Regions from separate parts of the Peribacillus simplex NBRC 15720 genome, predicted to be linked through region 2. Evidence: riboswitches for the same ligand, from Rfam matches in the RefSeq annotation. Region 2 holds a riboswitch; the other holds the start of a gene.
What was found. A riboswitch is a leader RNA that binds a small molecule or an ion and turns the genes downstream of it on or off. The one in region 2 is predicted to bind cobalamin.
Positions count from the first base shown of each region.

Region 1: linked by a shared signal. The riboswitch ahead of BS1321_RS07115 (ribonucleoside-diphosphate reductase subunit alpha) and the one ahead of nikA (nickel ABC transporter substrate-binding protein) in region 2 are both predicted to bind cobalamin.

Region 1 covers NZ_CP017704.1:1,503,232-1,511,511, forward strand. Annotated here, with positions in the region: gene BS1321_RS07100 (helix-turn-helix domain-containing protein) at 1-412, opposite strand, end outside; gene BS1321_RS07105 (SulP family inorganic anion transporter) at 718-2,175, shown strand; gene BS1321_RS27370 (hypothetical protein) at 2,261-2,407, shown strand; gene BS1321_RS07110 (manganese-dependent inorganic pyrophosphatase) at 2,507-3,436, opposite strand; cobalamin riboswitch at 3,731-3,910, shown strand; gene BS1321_RS07115 (ribonucleoside-diphosphate reductase subunit alpha) at 4,052-6,349, shown strand; gene BS1321_RS07120 (ribonucleotide-diphosphate reductase subunit beta) at 6,392-7,444, shown strand; gene BS1321_RS07125 (flavodoxin domain-containing protein) at 7,416-7,853, shown strand; gene BS1321_RS27375 (hypothetical protein) at 7,975-8,142, shown strand; gene BS1321_RS07130 (cold-shock protein) at 8,183-8,280, opposite strand, start outside.
Region 2 covers NZ_CP017704.1:319,593-327,872, reverse strand. Annotated here, with positions in the region: gene BS1321_RS01520 (patatin-like phospholipase family protein) at 1-864, shown strand, start outside; gene BS1321_RS01515 (MFS transporter) at 1,961-3,259, shown strand; gene BS1321_RS01510 (2-hydroxyacid dehydrogenase) at 3,281-4,267, shown strand; gene BS1321_RS01505 (aspartyl-phosphate phosphatase Spo0E family protein) at 4,751-4,918, opposite strand; cobalamin riboswitch at 5,491-5,679, shown strand; gene nikA (nickel ABC transporter substrate-binding protein) at 5,835-7,466, shown strand; gene nikB (nickel ABC transporter permease) at 7,504-8,280, shown strand, end outside.

The DNA.
Region 1 (8,280 bases), 1.2 Mb from region 2:
GAAAACCGATTATACAGAATCCATAGCTAACTCCCTCATCTTTTAAAGGAACGGTGAACCAAGTTGAAATCATTTCATTCTTCATTAATTTATAGAATTCACAATTGAGGCTGCTTTCCTTTTTCCTAATATCCCATCCTTCTTCGAGAATTTCCGGGGAACATTCACTAAGGTGAATGGGAAAAGAATCTGCAAAATGCGGCGAACCGCCTTTCCATACTTTTGGATATAAACGATCATCATCTCTCAATACGATTGCCACAAAGTCCCATGAAAATTCCAATTGAAATGATTCCACCGTAAAATCCAATGTTTCTTGGATTGTATCGAATTTCACTAAATTTCTTGCCGTCAGTCTTAAATGATTCTCAATTTTTTCCACTAGTTTCATTCTTTTCTCACTCTTATTCATAGGAGTAACCCCCATTTTCATCCATAATAAAAGAATAACACATTTAAATGCAGAAAAATCTGAATCATAAAGCGAAGTCTTTCAGAAGCCTTTGGAAATTTTTCGCCCTTTCTTGTTGCTCATCGTCATTTCTTGAAAACTCTCTCTTAAGGCATTTTACCTTGATTCGCCAATGTAAGAAATGAATAGCCCTCGACTTGTCGTTTATATTATCCATATAGATAGAAAGAAGGGCTCATGCTATAATTTAGTGCGTTAAAAAAAGAATTCAACACACATATATAAAAGAAAGAAGGAGTGTTTCTTTGAATACATCTGCATACAAACAGGAATGGTTCGGCAACGTTAGAGGAGATGTCCTATCGGGAATTGTCGTTGCCTTGGCATTGATTCCGGAGGCGATTGCCTTTTCGCTCATTGCTGGCGTTGACCCAATGGTTGGTCTATATGCCTCATTCTGCATTGCCATCGTCATCTCTTTTGTCGGCGGAAGGCCGGGAATGATATCGGCTGCCACTGGCGCAATGGCACTCGTCATGGTCGACCTTGTTAAAGATCATGGCTTGAACTATTTACTTGCTGCAACAATATTGACTGGGTTGCTACAAATTTTACTAGGGGTTTTAAAAATCGGGAAATTAATGAAGTTCATTCCGAAGCCGGTCATGACTGGTTTTGTGAATTCTTTAGCCATCTTGATTTTCACGGCACAGCTCACCCATTTCGTGGGCGAAACATGGGTCATGTATGTCATGACAGCCGTTTCATTAGCTATCATTTATCTTTTTCCGCTGATCACGAAAATCATACCTTCACCACTTGTCGCCATCATATTCATGACGATCGTTGCAGTTACCACGGGGGCTACAGTGCGGACTGTAGGGGATATGGGGCAATTGACCGAAGCGCTTCCGATGTTCATGCTTCCAGACATCCCTTTGACCTTCGAAACTTTGGCGATCATTTTCCCTTATTCCATAGCCCTTGCGTTTGTGGGGTTGCTTGAATCGTTATTGACAGCTCAAATAGTTGATGAGATGACTGACACGGACAGTAATAAAAATAAGGAAGCCAAAGGCCAGGGGATTTCGAATATCATTGCCGGATGTTTTGGAGGAATGGCAGGATGTGCGATGATCGGCCAATCCGGCATCAACATTAAATCAGGAGGAAGGGGCCGGCTCTCCACTTTTGTAGCTGGCGCATTCCTTATGGTATTAATCGTGGTATTGAATGATGTCCTTATTAAAATACCGATGGCTGCACTTGTCGCAGTCATGATCATGGTTTCAATCGGGACCTTTGACTGGTCTTCCCTAAAGAGGCTCACTATAGCTCCAAAGTCAGATGCTGCCGTGATGATCGTGACGGTCCTCATTGTCCTTTATACTCATGACTTATCTAAAGGGGTATTTGCTGGAGTGCTCTTGAGTATGATTTTCTTCTCGGCTAAAATTTCTAAAGTAACTGTAGAGAAAACGGAAGACATCCAGGCTAAGAAAATCATTTATCGTATCAGCGGACAAATATTTTTCGCTTCTGTCCAGGACTTTGTTTCGAAGTTCGACTTCAAGGAAAAAGCAGATGCAATCGTCATAGACTTTTCCCTTTCTAAAATCTGGGATGCTTCAGCAGTCGGTGCTGTTGATACGGTTGTCCTTAAATATCAGCTTCAGGGAATAACTGTCCAAGTGCAAGGACTCGATGACGAAAGTTCGTTATTGCTTGAAAAACTCGCCACCTCAGAAAGTAAAATATCTTGAAGTAGTAAAATTCTGCTGAATAGAAACTTTTCAAACCGACAAAATAGATAACGTGAATTATTTTCTTTTGAAAGGAGCGAAAAGCATGACACCCGAGCAGGATTATACGGCAGCAAATCTGTCACCGGATTTATTGAATGAACTGAAAAGTTTTGAAAGCAAACTTGGCGAGGAAGCCAATAAAGAATTGATTGTCATCGCCTATGAAAAAGAAAAGGAAGCTTTGAATTAAGAAAAAAGACTCAAACACCCTTAATGGATGGTTGAGTCTTTTTTTGCATGTACAGAAAAAGGATGCCCATGTTTTTAATGAGCACCCCCTTTTTCTGTATTATTTGCTGAATACGTCCGTTAAGACCGGCACGATTTGTTTTTTACGCGATACAACGCCTTCTAAGACGGCTATGTTATTGTTTAATGAAACGTCGTATGCTTTTTCCACTGCATAAGCTGCTTTACCAAGAGCCAAGGCAACAGAATCATTAGTCAAGATATCCGTTACGACGAATAGGAATAAGTCCAATTCCTTCACATCGATGACCGCTTCAATCGCCGCTTCCAATTCTGCTTGCTTAGCAAGGACTTCGTTCGGATCTACAGCATTGACCTGTGCTATCTCCACTTTAGCCATTCCCATGGAGAATTCCTTTGCATCAAGAGTGATAAGCTGGGCAATCGTCTTGTCGCTCAAGTCAGCTCCAGCTTTCAACATTTCCAAGCCGTATGTTTCAGCGTCGACTCCCGCAATGGCAGCCAGTTCCAATGCTGCTGCAACGTCTTGCTCCGTGCAGGTCGGTGATTTGAACAATAAAGAATCGGAAATGATGGCAGACAGCATAAGACCTGCAATTGCTTTAGGGACTTCAATTCCGTTTTCTTTATAAATTTTATTTAAAATGGTTGCCGTACAACCAACTGGTTCCGCACGGTAATATAAAGGATCGCTTGTTTCAAAGTTAGCGATACGGTGGTGGTCGATAACTTCCAACACACGGACTTGGTCAATATCTTCAGCACTTTGCTGGCGTTCGTTATGATCGACCAGGATTACGCCGTCAGCTTCCCCTGAAACTTTTTCCACAAGACGGGGAGCATCGAATTTGAATTGGTCCAATGCATATTGAGTTTCACCATTCACTTCACCGAGACGAACTGGTTCAGCGTTGATACCTAACTGCTTTTTCAGATCTGCATAAGCGATTGCTGAACAGATTGTGTCTGTATCCGGGTTTTTATGTCCAAAAACTAATACTTTTTCCAAGATTTTATCCCCTTTTTCATAAATATTTTTCCGCGAATCCCCTCATCGCAATAAGGGAGAGCCACCTTTACTAGACAATTTATTTTAACACAAAATCCCGTAAAATCAGCGCCTGAATTACCCATTCCCCAATAAAAACTTTCATTCCTTCACCTTCTACCCTCACTTTGTCAATAGATAAGGGCTGTTTTTTTTCAAATATATTAGTTGAATTATCATCGTATATGGCTTACGATAATATAAGCAGAAATACTAGATATTGATTACATAAACAATAATAATAACTATATATAGAATTTTTTTATAATCCAAGGTGCCAGTGATGGCTGAAAAGGGAATCCGGTGTAAACCCGGAACTGTCCCCGCAACTGTAAATGTGACGAAATGAGAAACCACTGTATAGCTCTCTATACGGGAAGGACTCAAAGTAGGATGATCATGAGTCAGGAGACCTGCCTTGAATTTTTCACGTTTCTTATTCTTCGGGGATTGAGATGATGAAACGATAGTATAACGGCTATTTTTTCATGGCTCTTTTATTCTATCGTTTGATCCGCTCAATTCATTGGGCGGTTTTTTTTTTATTTTAGCGGAAGTTAACAAGGAGGAATATTAATGACTCAAACATATAACTCTACCATAAGTGAAAATGACACAGAAACGAAATCCATCCAGCTTGAGATGTTATCGAAGGAGTTCGAAGGCCGTCTCGATATGGAAAAGTTCAAAAAGCGTTTTACAAAATGGCTTGATCGCAAAAGTGACTCAACCGAAGAACAGGCATCAAGAAAACTGATTCAGCTCGCTCTTGAAGGTGTGGATATTGATGCTCCAGATTGGACGTTTGTTGCTGCAGCAGAACTATTGAATACAATGTATAGGGATGCACGAGCCAATCGAGGTTATGAAGGCATGAGTTATGGTCCATTCTATGAACTGATCACGGAACTTTCCCAGCTTTCAGAAGGTCAGCGTTATCCCATTTATAAATCAGAACTGCTATCTTCATATACAAAAGCGGAAATTGAGGAATTGGGTTCGGTGATCGACCCGGAAAAAGATAAATTATTCTCTTACATAGGCATCTACTTATTAAACGATCGCTACCTAGCCCGCCCAAAAAAGGACAAGGTCTACGAACTGCCACAAGAACGCTTCATGATCATCGCGATGGAAATCATGCGATTGGAAAAAACGGAGCACCGCCTGCAACTTATAAAAGAAGCATACTGGGCCATGTCCAATCTTTATATGACCGTTGCGACTCCTACACTCTCCAACGCAGGTAAAACACATGGACAGTTAAGCTCTTGCTTTATCGACGCAATTGAAGATTCCATTGACGGCATCTACCTATCTAACTACGATGCAGCAAAAGTATCTAAATTCGGTGGCGGCGTCGGTCTTTACGTTGGTAAGATTCGCTCTCTTGGTTCTGATATCCGAGGTTTCTCTGGAAACAGTTCCGGCACGACTCCCTGGATTCGACTATTCAACCAGACAGCTGTAAGTGTCGATCAATTGGGTCAACGTAAAGGTGCCATCGCGATTTACTTGGATGCCTGGCATAAAGATATCATGAGCTTCCTCGATTTGAAAACACAAAACGGGGATGACAGATTAAAAGCCCATGATATTTTTACAGGTGTATGCATACCTGATTTATTCATGGAGGCTGTACGCGACAGAAAAGAATGGTATCTTTTCGATCCGCATACCGTTAAGCAAACCCTTGGATTTTCACTTGAAGATCTTTATGACGAGAAGAAAGGCGAAGGAAGCTTCAGGAATCATTATGCACTTGCTGTCGAGGCCGCAGAAAATGGCACGCTTCCAAACTATAGCTTTGAAAAAATCAATGCGATGGACATCATGAAAAGCATCATGATTTCTCAATTGGAAGAAGGCGTACCATATATGTTCTACCGCGATGAAGTGAACCGGAAGAATCCCAATAAACATAAAGGTATGATTTATTGCTCTAACCTTTGCACGGAGATTGCCCAAAACCTAAGCCCTTCGACGATCACGGATGAATATGAAACAGAAGATGGAGATGTTGTTGTGGTTCGTAAAAGCGGCGATTTCGTTGTCTGCAACCTTTCATCCATTAACTTGCCCCGAGCGGTGGGCAGTGATGTTTTGGAAAGATTGATTCCCATTCAGATCCGTATGCTGGATAATGTCATTGATGTGAATAATCTTCCTGTCAAACAAGCATCCATCTCGAACAAACGTTACCGGGCAATTGGTTTAGGAACGTTTGGATGGCATCATTTACTTGCCACACAGAATATTTATTGGGAATCCGATGAGGCTGTTCACTATGCCGATGCTTTATACGAAAAGATCGCTTACTTAACAATTAAGGCATCCAACGAATTAGCCAAGGAAAAAGGATCATACCCATATTTTGAAGGATCGGATTGGCATACAGGGAGCTATTTCGAACTGCGTGACTATACAGATCAAAAATGGATGGATTTAAAAGCAGACGTGCAGGAACACGGGACCCGTAATGGATATTTAATGGCCATTGCACCCAATTCATCGACCGCTAAAATCGGTAATTCCACGGATGGAATCGATCCTTTGTATGAAATTGAATTTTACGAAGAAAAGAAAAACTTCAAATTCAAGGTGACCGCACCAGGCTTGACGCCAAAAACTTATGAATATTATAAAAAGACGCGATTTAATTTGGACCAACTGGAAAGCATCAGGCAAAATGCAGCCCGCCAACGCCATATTGACCAAGCAATCAGCTTTAATCTGTATGTACACAATACAATCAAAGCGAAGGTCCTATTGGATATCCATTTAACGGCATGGGAAAGCGGGTTGAAATCAACGTATTATGTTCGTTCGACTTCTTCCGAATATGACAATGCCTGCGAAAGCTGTTCAAGTTAACGACAATCATAACCCAGTAATCTATTAAAGGAGTTTTCACGAATGACCAATCATATCAAAAAGATTCGGATGCTGGAACCAACGCATCCAACCAAGGCAACCGGTGTTTTCAAAGGAGAAGCTTCAGGCTTCCTCCTTTGGAACGATATTCAGTATGAAAAATTCTATGATACCTATACACAGCTCATCAATAACTTTTGGAAGCCTTCGAGCGTGAACATGATTCAGGATAAAAAGCAGTGGGGCGAATTGGACGAAGATATCCAGGACGCTTTTCTCGATATCCTTACGATGATTGCTGGAATGGACAGTCTTCAAACGCCCACTTTAGTAGAAATCCTTCGGTACATCAAGGATCCGGCGGCAAAGGCTATCCTGGCCAACATGGCCCAGCAGGAATCGATCCATAATGAATCTTATTCCTATATCCTTGCTTCCTTGATTCCGGTAGGCAAGCAAAAACAGCTTTTCGACCGCATTAAAGAACATCCTGAAGTGATTAAGCGTAACCAACCGATCGTTGATGCTTATCAAACGTTCGTGGATGATCCCAGCCCTCAGCATTTATTCGAGGCACTGATCCATTCAACGAACCTTGAAGGGATTTATTTCTACCTGGCTTTCGCCTTTTATTATAATTTAGGACGCCAAAATTTAATGACCGGTTCCGCTACGATGATATCCTATATTCATCGCGATGAAATGGTCCATTTCGATTTCATTGGAATGCTCGTTCAAATCTTGATGTATGAATATCCTGAGTTAAATAATGAAGAAAATACTAAGTTCATCTATACAACGATTGAAAAAGCAGTCGAACTCGAAAAGGAATGGTCTGAATATATGCTCGAAGATATCCAAACCAAAGCCGATCTCGATTTGGAAGAATTCAATGAGTACATCGAATATATCGCCAACAAACGGTTACGTATGCTAGGCCTTGAAAATTTGTATAGAGAGTATGACGAGAACCCGATGCCATGGATCAAAACGTTCGATGATGAATCCATCGGACTTACCAAAACCGATTTCTTCGAACAGAAGTCAAGGACATACAGTCAAGTAAATGCCAGCAATGGGTTCGATGAGCTGTAAAGTTGCCATAGTCTATCATTCTGCCGGCGGCAATACAAAAGCGCTTGCTGAAGCCCTTACTTCCCTTTTACCTGAAGCTGAACTATATCGAATGAATGAATTTGATTTACGTACATTGCCGGATTACGATGCTTTGATTATCGGCACCTATACATGGGGCAATGGGGAGCTTCCCGCTAAATCAGCAGCACTTTATAAAGAACTGGAACAGTTGCCTATTGCCCATCTGAAAACGGGAGTCTTCGGCACTGGTGAAACCAACTATAATCATTTTTGTGGGGCGGTTGATCATTTCCGGGATATGTTATTTGCCAAGAGCCAGTTATTGGTGACATTGAAGATAGAACAGATGTATCAAAAATCAGACTTGCCCAGACTTCAAAAGTTCGCCTCGCTATTCCAGAACTGACTGAAAGGGGATATGCGTTTTTGCATATCCCCTTTCAGTTTTTTTTAAAAAAACTTGGGTCCCACTAGCATAGCAGCGGTAAGCATGAAGTATAATGGAAGAAAAAAGGAGATAATATCCAATGACTGAAAATATAACCCAGTTCCTGCCTATCCTTTTTATGCTAGCGCTTGTCGTATTCGTTATATTCATCGTGTTTTTCCTGTCAGGGCATTTTAATCGTTCTAAACGGATCGAAGAAAAATTGGACAAAGTATTAAAGGAAATGGCCGAAAAAAAAGAAAAATAAAAAGACTCCAAAATCGGAGTCTTTTTTTATATGCGTTCAATTATTTTTGAACGTTAGCTGCTTGTGGTCCACGAGCGCCTTGCTCGATTTCGAAAGAAACTTCTTGGCCTTCTTCAAGCGTTTTGAAGCCTTCACCTT
Region 2 (8,280 bases):
GCGATTCAAGCAATGGAAGAGGAAAAAGTCGAATGGGAAAGACTTGCTGGGACATCAGCAGGAGCAGTAATAGCTGCTCTTTTGGCTAGTGGCTATAAAAGCCATGAAATTAAAGAACGGTTTAGTGAAATCAATTACTCAAAGATTCGAGGCAGGACAATTCTGAATCGAATTCCCATTTTGGGCTTCTTTTTGGAACTTATGGTTCATCTTGGGATTTACAAAAACGATTATTTGGAATCATGGGTGGATTCTCTTCTTTCAGAAAAAGGGATTAAGACATTCGCGGATCTTCCAGATGGAAAATTGAAGATAATTGCGTCTGATGTTTCGAATGGTCAGATGCTTATTTTGCCAGATGATTTGGAACGCTATGGGATGTCTCCTGCTGATTTAAAAGTTTCAACTGCCGTAATGATGAGTGCCTCTCTACCATTTTTCTTCCGTCCGGTTATTTGGAAATCAAAAGACCGGAAAAAATCCTACATTTTAGATGGTGGTTTACTTAGTAACTTCCCAATATGGATATTTGATACAGACAACCCTCGTTTTCCAACATTCGGATTCCATTTTGTGAAAGATGAAGTTAACATAGATCCGGTTATACCAACGCCAATCCACCTTTTCAAAAATATATTTAAAACGATGCTTCAAGCCCATGATTTACGACATATGAACGAAGAAACGATTGAACGCACGATTCAAATTCCTACTGGCGGCATCAACGCCACGGATTTTGAACTGAATGAGGAGGAAATCTACTTTCTCTATAAATCAGGCTATACTTCTGCAAAAGAATTTTTGTCGAATTGGGATTTTGAACAATATAAGGTCAAACGCATGCAAAGAGTAAAAAATAAGTAGGAGAAACATTACGCTATCGTTTCAAAAGGGTGAAAGAGGGGGACAAGGAGCTGTTACAACGGCTCTTTTTCTTATTTAATTAACGAATCAATAGTTTAATATAAGGCATAGTTGTTGTCTTGAGTTTCTTAAAAGCAATAAGTGGAATTACGGAATCATAAAAAATTAATATAAGATATTATTTTAGAATTTTTAAATGTATAAACGGAAATCAAAGAATAAAAGAAGAAAACAACGTTGGAAGAAAAAAATATACCATACATGAACTCCCTTACCTGATTCAGGAGGGGATTCAATCGAACAAATGTAAATTATGAAATTCAATGAACAGATCCTCAAGGAGAAGAGGTAGGAGTAACTCAATGTCACTGTGAGGATCAGACGATGAGCCAGCCCTTCATTCCTCTTTAAAAAATATAGTTGTAGTAAATGTGCGAAGGGATGGAATCTCCACAACAAATGAAAACAATATTCCGGGTGCTTATTAGGAAGTAGTGGAAGCTCCGTTAACCATCACGGCTTCCATTAAGATTTTGTAATACCAATAGAAAAGTAGATTCAGTAGGGCCAAGCGAACAATTAATGTCCCACTTATCTAGTAAACTACATGCTGCTTTATCAGGTACGCCTATAGCCGTCCCACATGTATCAGGAGCGCTTGCTTTTCTTATAGAAAAATAATAAAAAAACTTAACCGCCGGTTAATGTTGCCTGAGATTTTTGAGAGACGAATGGTCTCTAAGCCCTTCCGGTAGCAAAGCTGGAGATGGAAATGGATTGTGGGCTAAATTTTGTTATGATTTTACTATTCAAAAACCGTTTATCAATTTTCGCCATTTGGCATAAAACGTTAACTAGGAATATAATCCTAAAAATAAGAATAAAGATTGACAATCACAAATCCTCATAATACGATACTTTACAGAATAAACAGAATTATCTTTTTATTTTTTTTATCACAAAACAAAAACTGAGTTTTATATTATAAAACAAAAACCTCCTTGTATATACATATTATCCAAGCGTGAACTCTGGCTTTTTTTATTTTGGAAGCGCTGCCAATTATGGCGTTTTATATAACAAGGGGGGATAAGGTATGGAAGCAAAAGTGGAAACAAAGCAAGAAAAGCCATTAAATATTGGCCGGAAATTTCGCTGGACCGTCGTCATCTGGTTATTGATTGGGGGAATAATCAACTATCTTGATCGGGCCAACCTCTCCATTGCAGCTCCCGAAATGATGAAGGAACTCGGACTAAGCGTGACCGAAATCGGGTTGTTGGGAACCTTTTTTTCTTGGAGTTATGCATTAATGCAGCTTCCTTCCGGATGGCTGATCGATCGGTTCGGGACCAAAAAGGTGTATACAATCGCGCTTATTTGGTGGAGTGGTGCGACCATTTTAACGGGAGCCGTTCATAAAATGAGTTCATTTATTGCTGCACGGATCTTACTTGGAGTGGGAGAGGCACCGTGTTTTCCTACAATGGCTAAGATCACATCGTATTGGTTCCCTAAAAAGGAACGAGGCTTGGCAACTGGAATTTGGGATTCTTCGTCCAAATGGGGACCAGCCATTGCACCGCCACTTCTCGTTTTCATTATGGTGACTTTTGGGTGGAGAGCGTTGTTTTATATAACGGGTGTGATCGGCATCATCTTCGCAATCGGTTTTGTTATTTTTTATAAAAATCCTGAAAAAAGCCAAAAACTTTCCAAGGAGGAATTTGAATACATTAAGTCGGAAGGTGGTGGAGTAGAGCAAGGCATTCAATCATCAAAAATAAAATGGGGTTCGTTATTTAAATATCGAAGCGTGTGGGGGATGATTCTGGGCTTCTTCTGTACCATTTGGATCTGGAATATTTTCCTTGTCTTCCTTCCCCTTTATTTGTTTGATGTCCATCATGTTTCACTTAAAGAAATGGGTATATATGCAGGTATTCCTTGGCTTGGCGGAATCTTTGGCAATATTTTCGGAGGATATCTTACTAAAAAATTGGTTGACAAGGAAATAACTACACCTATTAAAGCAAAGCGTGCCTTAATTAGTATATGTGCCATCTCGGCCGCTATTGTTGTATGTGCAGTTCCATTTGTCAAAGGGCTCGCTATTACCTTAACATTACTGACCCTTGCTCTTTGTTTTATTTCTGCCATTACAGGCAGCGCGTGGGCACTTGCCGGTGACATTGCCCCTCCTTCTATGGTTGCTTCCGTAGGTTCAATTCAGAATTTTGGCGGTTATTTTGGTGGAGCCTTTTCCCCTGTTGTGGCAGGCATGATAGTGGATGCTACTGGCTCTTACTCTCTTGCCTTTATATCTGGCGGTTTAATCGCCGGATGCGCGGCAATCTGTTATTGGTTTATTGTAAAACATCCTATTCAAGAATAGTGTAACCGAGGAGGACATAAATTGATGCCAAAAGTGTATATTGCAAGACCAGTACCGGCCGAGGTAGAGGCATTTATTTCGAAGTATTGCCAGTATGAAAAATGGAACGGCCCTGAACCCATTACCAGAAGCCAGCTGTTTAAGCAAATTTCCGATGCGGAGGGACTGCTCATCACCGGAGAAAAAATAAATGATGAACTTCTGGACCATGCACCATGTCTAAAGGCTGTCAGCAATATCTCGGTAGGCTACAACAACTTTGATCTAGAGGCAATGAAAAAGAGAAGCATAATCGGTACAAATACACCTGATGTTCTCGATGAAACCGTGGCCGATTTAGCTTTAGCCTTAATGCTCTCAGCAGCCCGCCGTATACCAGAACTGGACAAGCTTGTAAAGGATGGCAAGTGGGGAAATAAAGGCGATGAACCCCTCTTTGGCGTTGATGTTCATGGAAAAACATTGGGCATCATCGGTATGGGGAGGATTGGGGAATCTATTGCAAGACGAGGCAAATTCGGTTTTAACATGGAAGTTTTGTATCATAATCGCCGAAGAAAATTCGAAGTGGAGGAAACGCTAAGTACAACCTATTCCTCTTTAGAGCACCTTTTACGGGAATCCGATTTCGTTCTTTTAATGGTCCCTTATACTCCGGAGACGAGGCATCTTATGGGAAGGGAGCAATTCGCGCTGATGAAAAAATCTGCGATCTTTATCAATACATCCCGCGGTCAGACGGTGGACGAAAAGGCCCTCATTGAAGCACTGCGAAATAAGGAAATCCTTGCAGCTGGTTTGGATGTATTTGAACAGGAACCCGTATCGCCTGACAATCCGCTTTTAGCCATGCCGAACGTGGTTACCCTGCCGCATATAGGTTCAGCTACTCATCAAACACGATTTGATATGGCCATGCTTGCGGCGAAGAACCTCGTTGCAGCGGTTACTGGAAGGGAGATAAGGAATGTTGTCCCGGAATTGAAAGGACTTCAGTCACTAAAATAGTAAAAAATCATTAACAAAGCAGAAATATTTGGTTGTCCATGACAATTAAATGAATCGTTGATATTTGAAATCTCACACCATTCATAAACTTAGATAAGATAGATTGTTTGTTATTAAATGCAGGACATAAAAGAAAAATTCGATAAAAAAGGCATCCATTCATTTTGGATGCTTTTTAATGGGGAGAAAGAATGTGATCAAAATGACCCTAAACAATTTGTTCTACGGCACAATTCCAACAAACAAAATAAAACGTAGAAAACTAGACTATGAAGCATTAGGTAGAAGGGATGATTATTTCAATAAATTTTACAGAAAAATTAGTCCCAGAATACGAGGTGATTAAGTAAAGGAAATATGCTGCATGAACTACACAGTGATTATTAAAAATAATTCCAAAATTACTCCTGGTGATAGTTCCTGCAGTTGTAATGATCCCATGAAGTATTAGTAGAAAAATCAAATCAGGTTTCATTCCTGATTTTAGACATAATCTAAACCATTTGGTTCTTTTTCATGCCCAAGTAAATTCAACAGTTTATCTAGTTCCTGGCTTTTATGTAATGTTTTTGGGGAAGTAAATCCATATATCAATCCCGTAGTTATTAATTCTTTCCTCAATATCTCAATTTTTTCATGTAATTCTTCCATACTCTCCAATGCAGAATCCCTCAAGTACTTTCTTTTTTTGTTATGAATCTATTATTACATAAATTAGGTTGCTTTCAAATGAAAAGTGAGTGTTCACTTATAAAAAATAGCATATTCGGGAGGGAGCAATACAAATCTGAAAATGAAAAATCTACACACTATCATTCATATATGTCGTTACAAATAACTGTTTGTATAAGTTTATTGCCTCCGTACAAAACGAACCGTTAAAAAACATCAGGATCTTAATTTGATATGGCATAAATTTGCGATAACGAATATAATTTGTATTAGGTAAACTTTTTGATTTTATTTTCAGAGAGTTGTAATCGTAAAACTGTATAATATAGGAGAGTTTTTAATATTTGTTAAATTCTTAAGAGTAGATATTTATTCTCCTTTTTACTAACTGTTTTTCGTTTATTGCTAGGATGGATATGATTAGTTGCTGAGTTTATCAAAAATTAATTAGAGATGAAACTATTAAATTGGTAAGAAGCATCAGAAGGTTTCGACTTAATAATTTTAAGACGGACAAGCTCTATATTTTACTATGAAGATGAGGAAAAATTTCATATTTTATTGGAATGGGTATATTCGTTTAATAGCGAATATTTAAAAGGGAAGCCGGTGCAAAATCCGGCACGGTCCCGCCGCTGTAAGGGTGAGTCCTATGCAAGAAAGTCACTGGATAATATCCGGGAAGACGCATGGTGATGATGAACCTAAGTCAGAAGACCTGCCTGTTCTAGAAATGCTGTTAAACCTACGGGAGATAGGGAGGTGTTAGAGTGCTAGAAGACGAATTTGTTCTTAATATATAAGCATTTCTGACCGTTAAATCTGGTTGGAAATGCTTTTTTGTATTTCGTAATTTTTCAAATAGTTAAAATTCCATAATTGAAGGTGAGAAAGCATGTTTATAAAACGGTCTAATTTATTCCATTCTTTTGTTGGACTACTAGTAATTTTCACAATCTTAGTTACAGGTTGCAGCAAAACAACAATAGATCAAGAAAATACATCAGATAATGAAAAGCAAAAAGTTGTTACTTTTTCATGGCCTGGGGATATAGGTGACTTAAATCCACACACATATTTTCCGAATGAGTTTTTTTCCCAGGCTATGGTATATGAATCCCTTGTTTATTACGGTAAAGGTGGAGAAATTCAGCCTTGGCTTGCGGAGAGCTGGGATATATCGAAAGATGGAAAAGAATATGTATTCCATCTAAGAAAAGATGTTAAATTTTCCGATGGTTCGCTTTTTAATGCTGCAATCGTCAAGAAAAACTTTGGTACCATTTTAGATAATCGCAAACAACATGAATGGGTGGGATTAATTAACCAAATCAAAGATACAAAAATAATAGATGAATATACTATTAAACTTATTTTGAACAACGTGTATTATCCAACTCTTCAAGAACTAACTTACATCAGACCTTTGAGATTTGTAGGAGAAGCTGCTTTTCCTGACAGCCAAAACACATTTAAAGACGGACTCAAGTCTCAGATTGGCACAGGACCGTGGGTATTGAGCGAGTATAAGAAAAATGAGTTTGCTGTTTTCAAAAGGAACGAACAATATTGGGGCCTTAAGCCTAAAGTAGATAAGGTGGTTGTTAAAGTCATTACTGATGGAGAGTCAAGAGTGTTAGCTTTTGAGAAAAAGGAACTCGACTTTATATTTGGAAACGGGGTCATCAGCCAAGATTCATTCCAATTTTTGAAGAATTCAGGACAATATGAAACCAAATTGTCAGAACCTACAGCTACAAGAACGCTGCTTCTTAACTCAAACAGAGAAGCAACTAAAGATCTTAAAGTTCGGTTAGCTCTCCAACATGCTTTTAATAAACAAGCTGTTATTGATAAGATCTTTTATGGTATGGAAAAAAAGGCTGATACTTTGTTTCCACCTATTTTGCCTTACACGAAAATTAATATAGAGCCGTATGAGTATGATGCAGAAAAAGCAAAAATGTTATTGGATGAAGCTGGATGGAAACAAGTGAAGGGGAAACTATTTAGAGAAAAAGACGGAAAAGAATTGCAATTGGAATTACTGTTTAATAGTACAGATAATATCCAAAAGTCAATCGCAGAATTTACACAAGGTGACTTTAGAAAACTGGGAATAGATGTTAAGTTGACTAGTCAGGAAACTAATACTTTTTGGACAACGGCATTTCAAGGTAAGTTTGATTTATTATTTACAGCAACATGGGCTGTACCGTTTGATCCACATTCCTATTTAGCTTCTATGACGACTAATTCGGAAAATGGTAGTCCAGATTATAACGCTCAATTAGGGTTGCCAGTAAAAAAAGAAATAGACCAGAAAATTAAGAAAGTATTATTAACTACTGACGAGGAAGATAGAAAAATACTGTATTCAGATATATTAACGACATTGCACGAACAAGCCATTTATTTACCGATATCTTATCAGTCTAATATAGCGGTGTATCAAAAAAACATTAGTGGAGTAGATTTTTTACCTCAAGAAGCTGAGGTCCCTTTAACTTCAATTGATGTTAATTGAAATAGGGGATACTTAAAAACAACTTAAGGAGTGCTACATGAGTTGGTTTATTTTTAAACGTCTCACAAGTTTAATTCCAATATTACTCGGAATTTCGCTCATTACTTTTATCTTGCTTTACTTAATTCCTGGAGATCCGGCAGTAGCTTACTTAAGGGCGTCACATATTCCTCCTACGAATGAGACAGTGGCAGCCCTTCGAGTTGAGCTTGGTTTAAACAAGCCTTTATATGTCCAGTATTTTGTATGGCTGGGAAAAGTGTTGCAATTGGATTTAGGGATGTCTTACGTGTCCAATAACTCCGTATGGGAAGAAATTATGGTACATTTCTTCCCAACAGTTCAATTAACATTTGCTTCGCTTATCTTAATTGTTGTTATTAGTTTACCTATAGGCATGATTTCGGCTATTTACAAGGGGAAATTTGTTGATCAGTTTAGCAGAATAGTAGCCTTTGTAAGTGTCTCTATGCCAACCTTTTGGCTTGGGTTTCTCTTGATCTATTTTTTATCTGTAAAGTTAGATTTATTTCCTGTATTGGGAAGGGGGACCTTGGCGCATCTAGCGCTTCCTTCCTTGACATTGGCTTTTGCTTATATAGGGACGTATATGCGATTGCTTCGAGCTAGTATGCTAGGAAATTTGAATGAGCCATTTGTTGTGTATGCTAGAGCGAGAGGGTTACGCCAAAGACTAATCGTTTTCAGACATGTCTTAAAAAGGTCCTTATTACCTGTGATAACTGGACTTGGGATGAGCTTCGGGAACATGCTAAGCGGAGCGGTTATTGTTGAAACAATTTTTTCTTGGCCC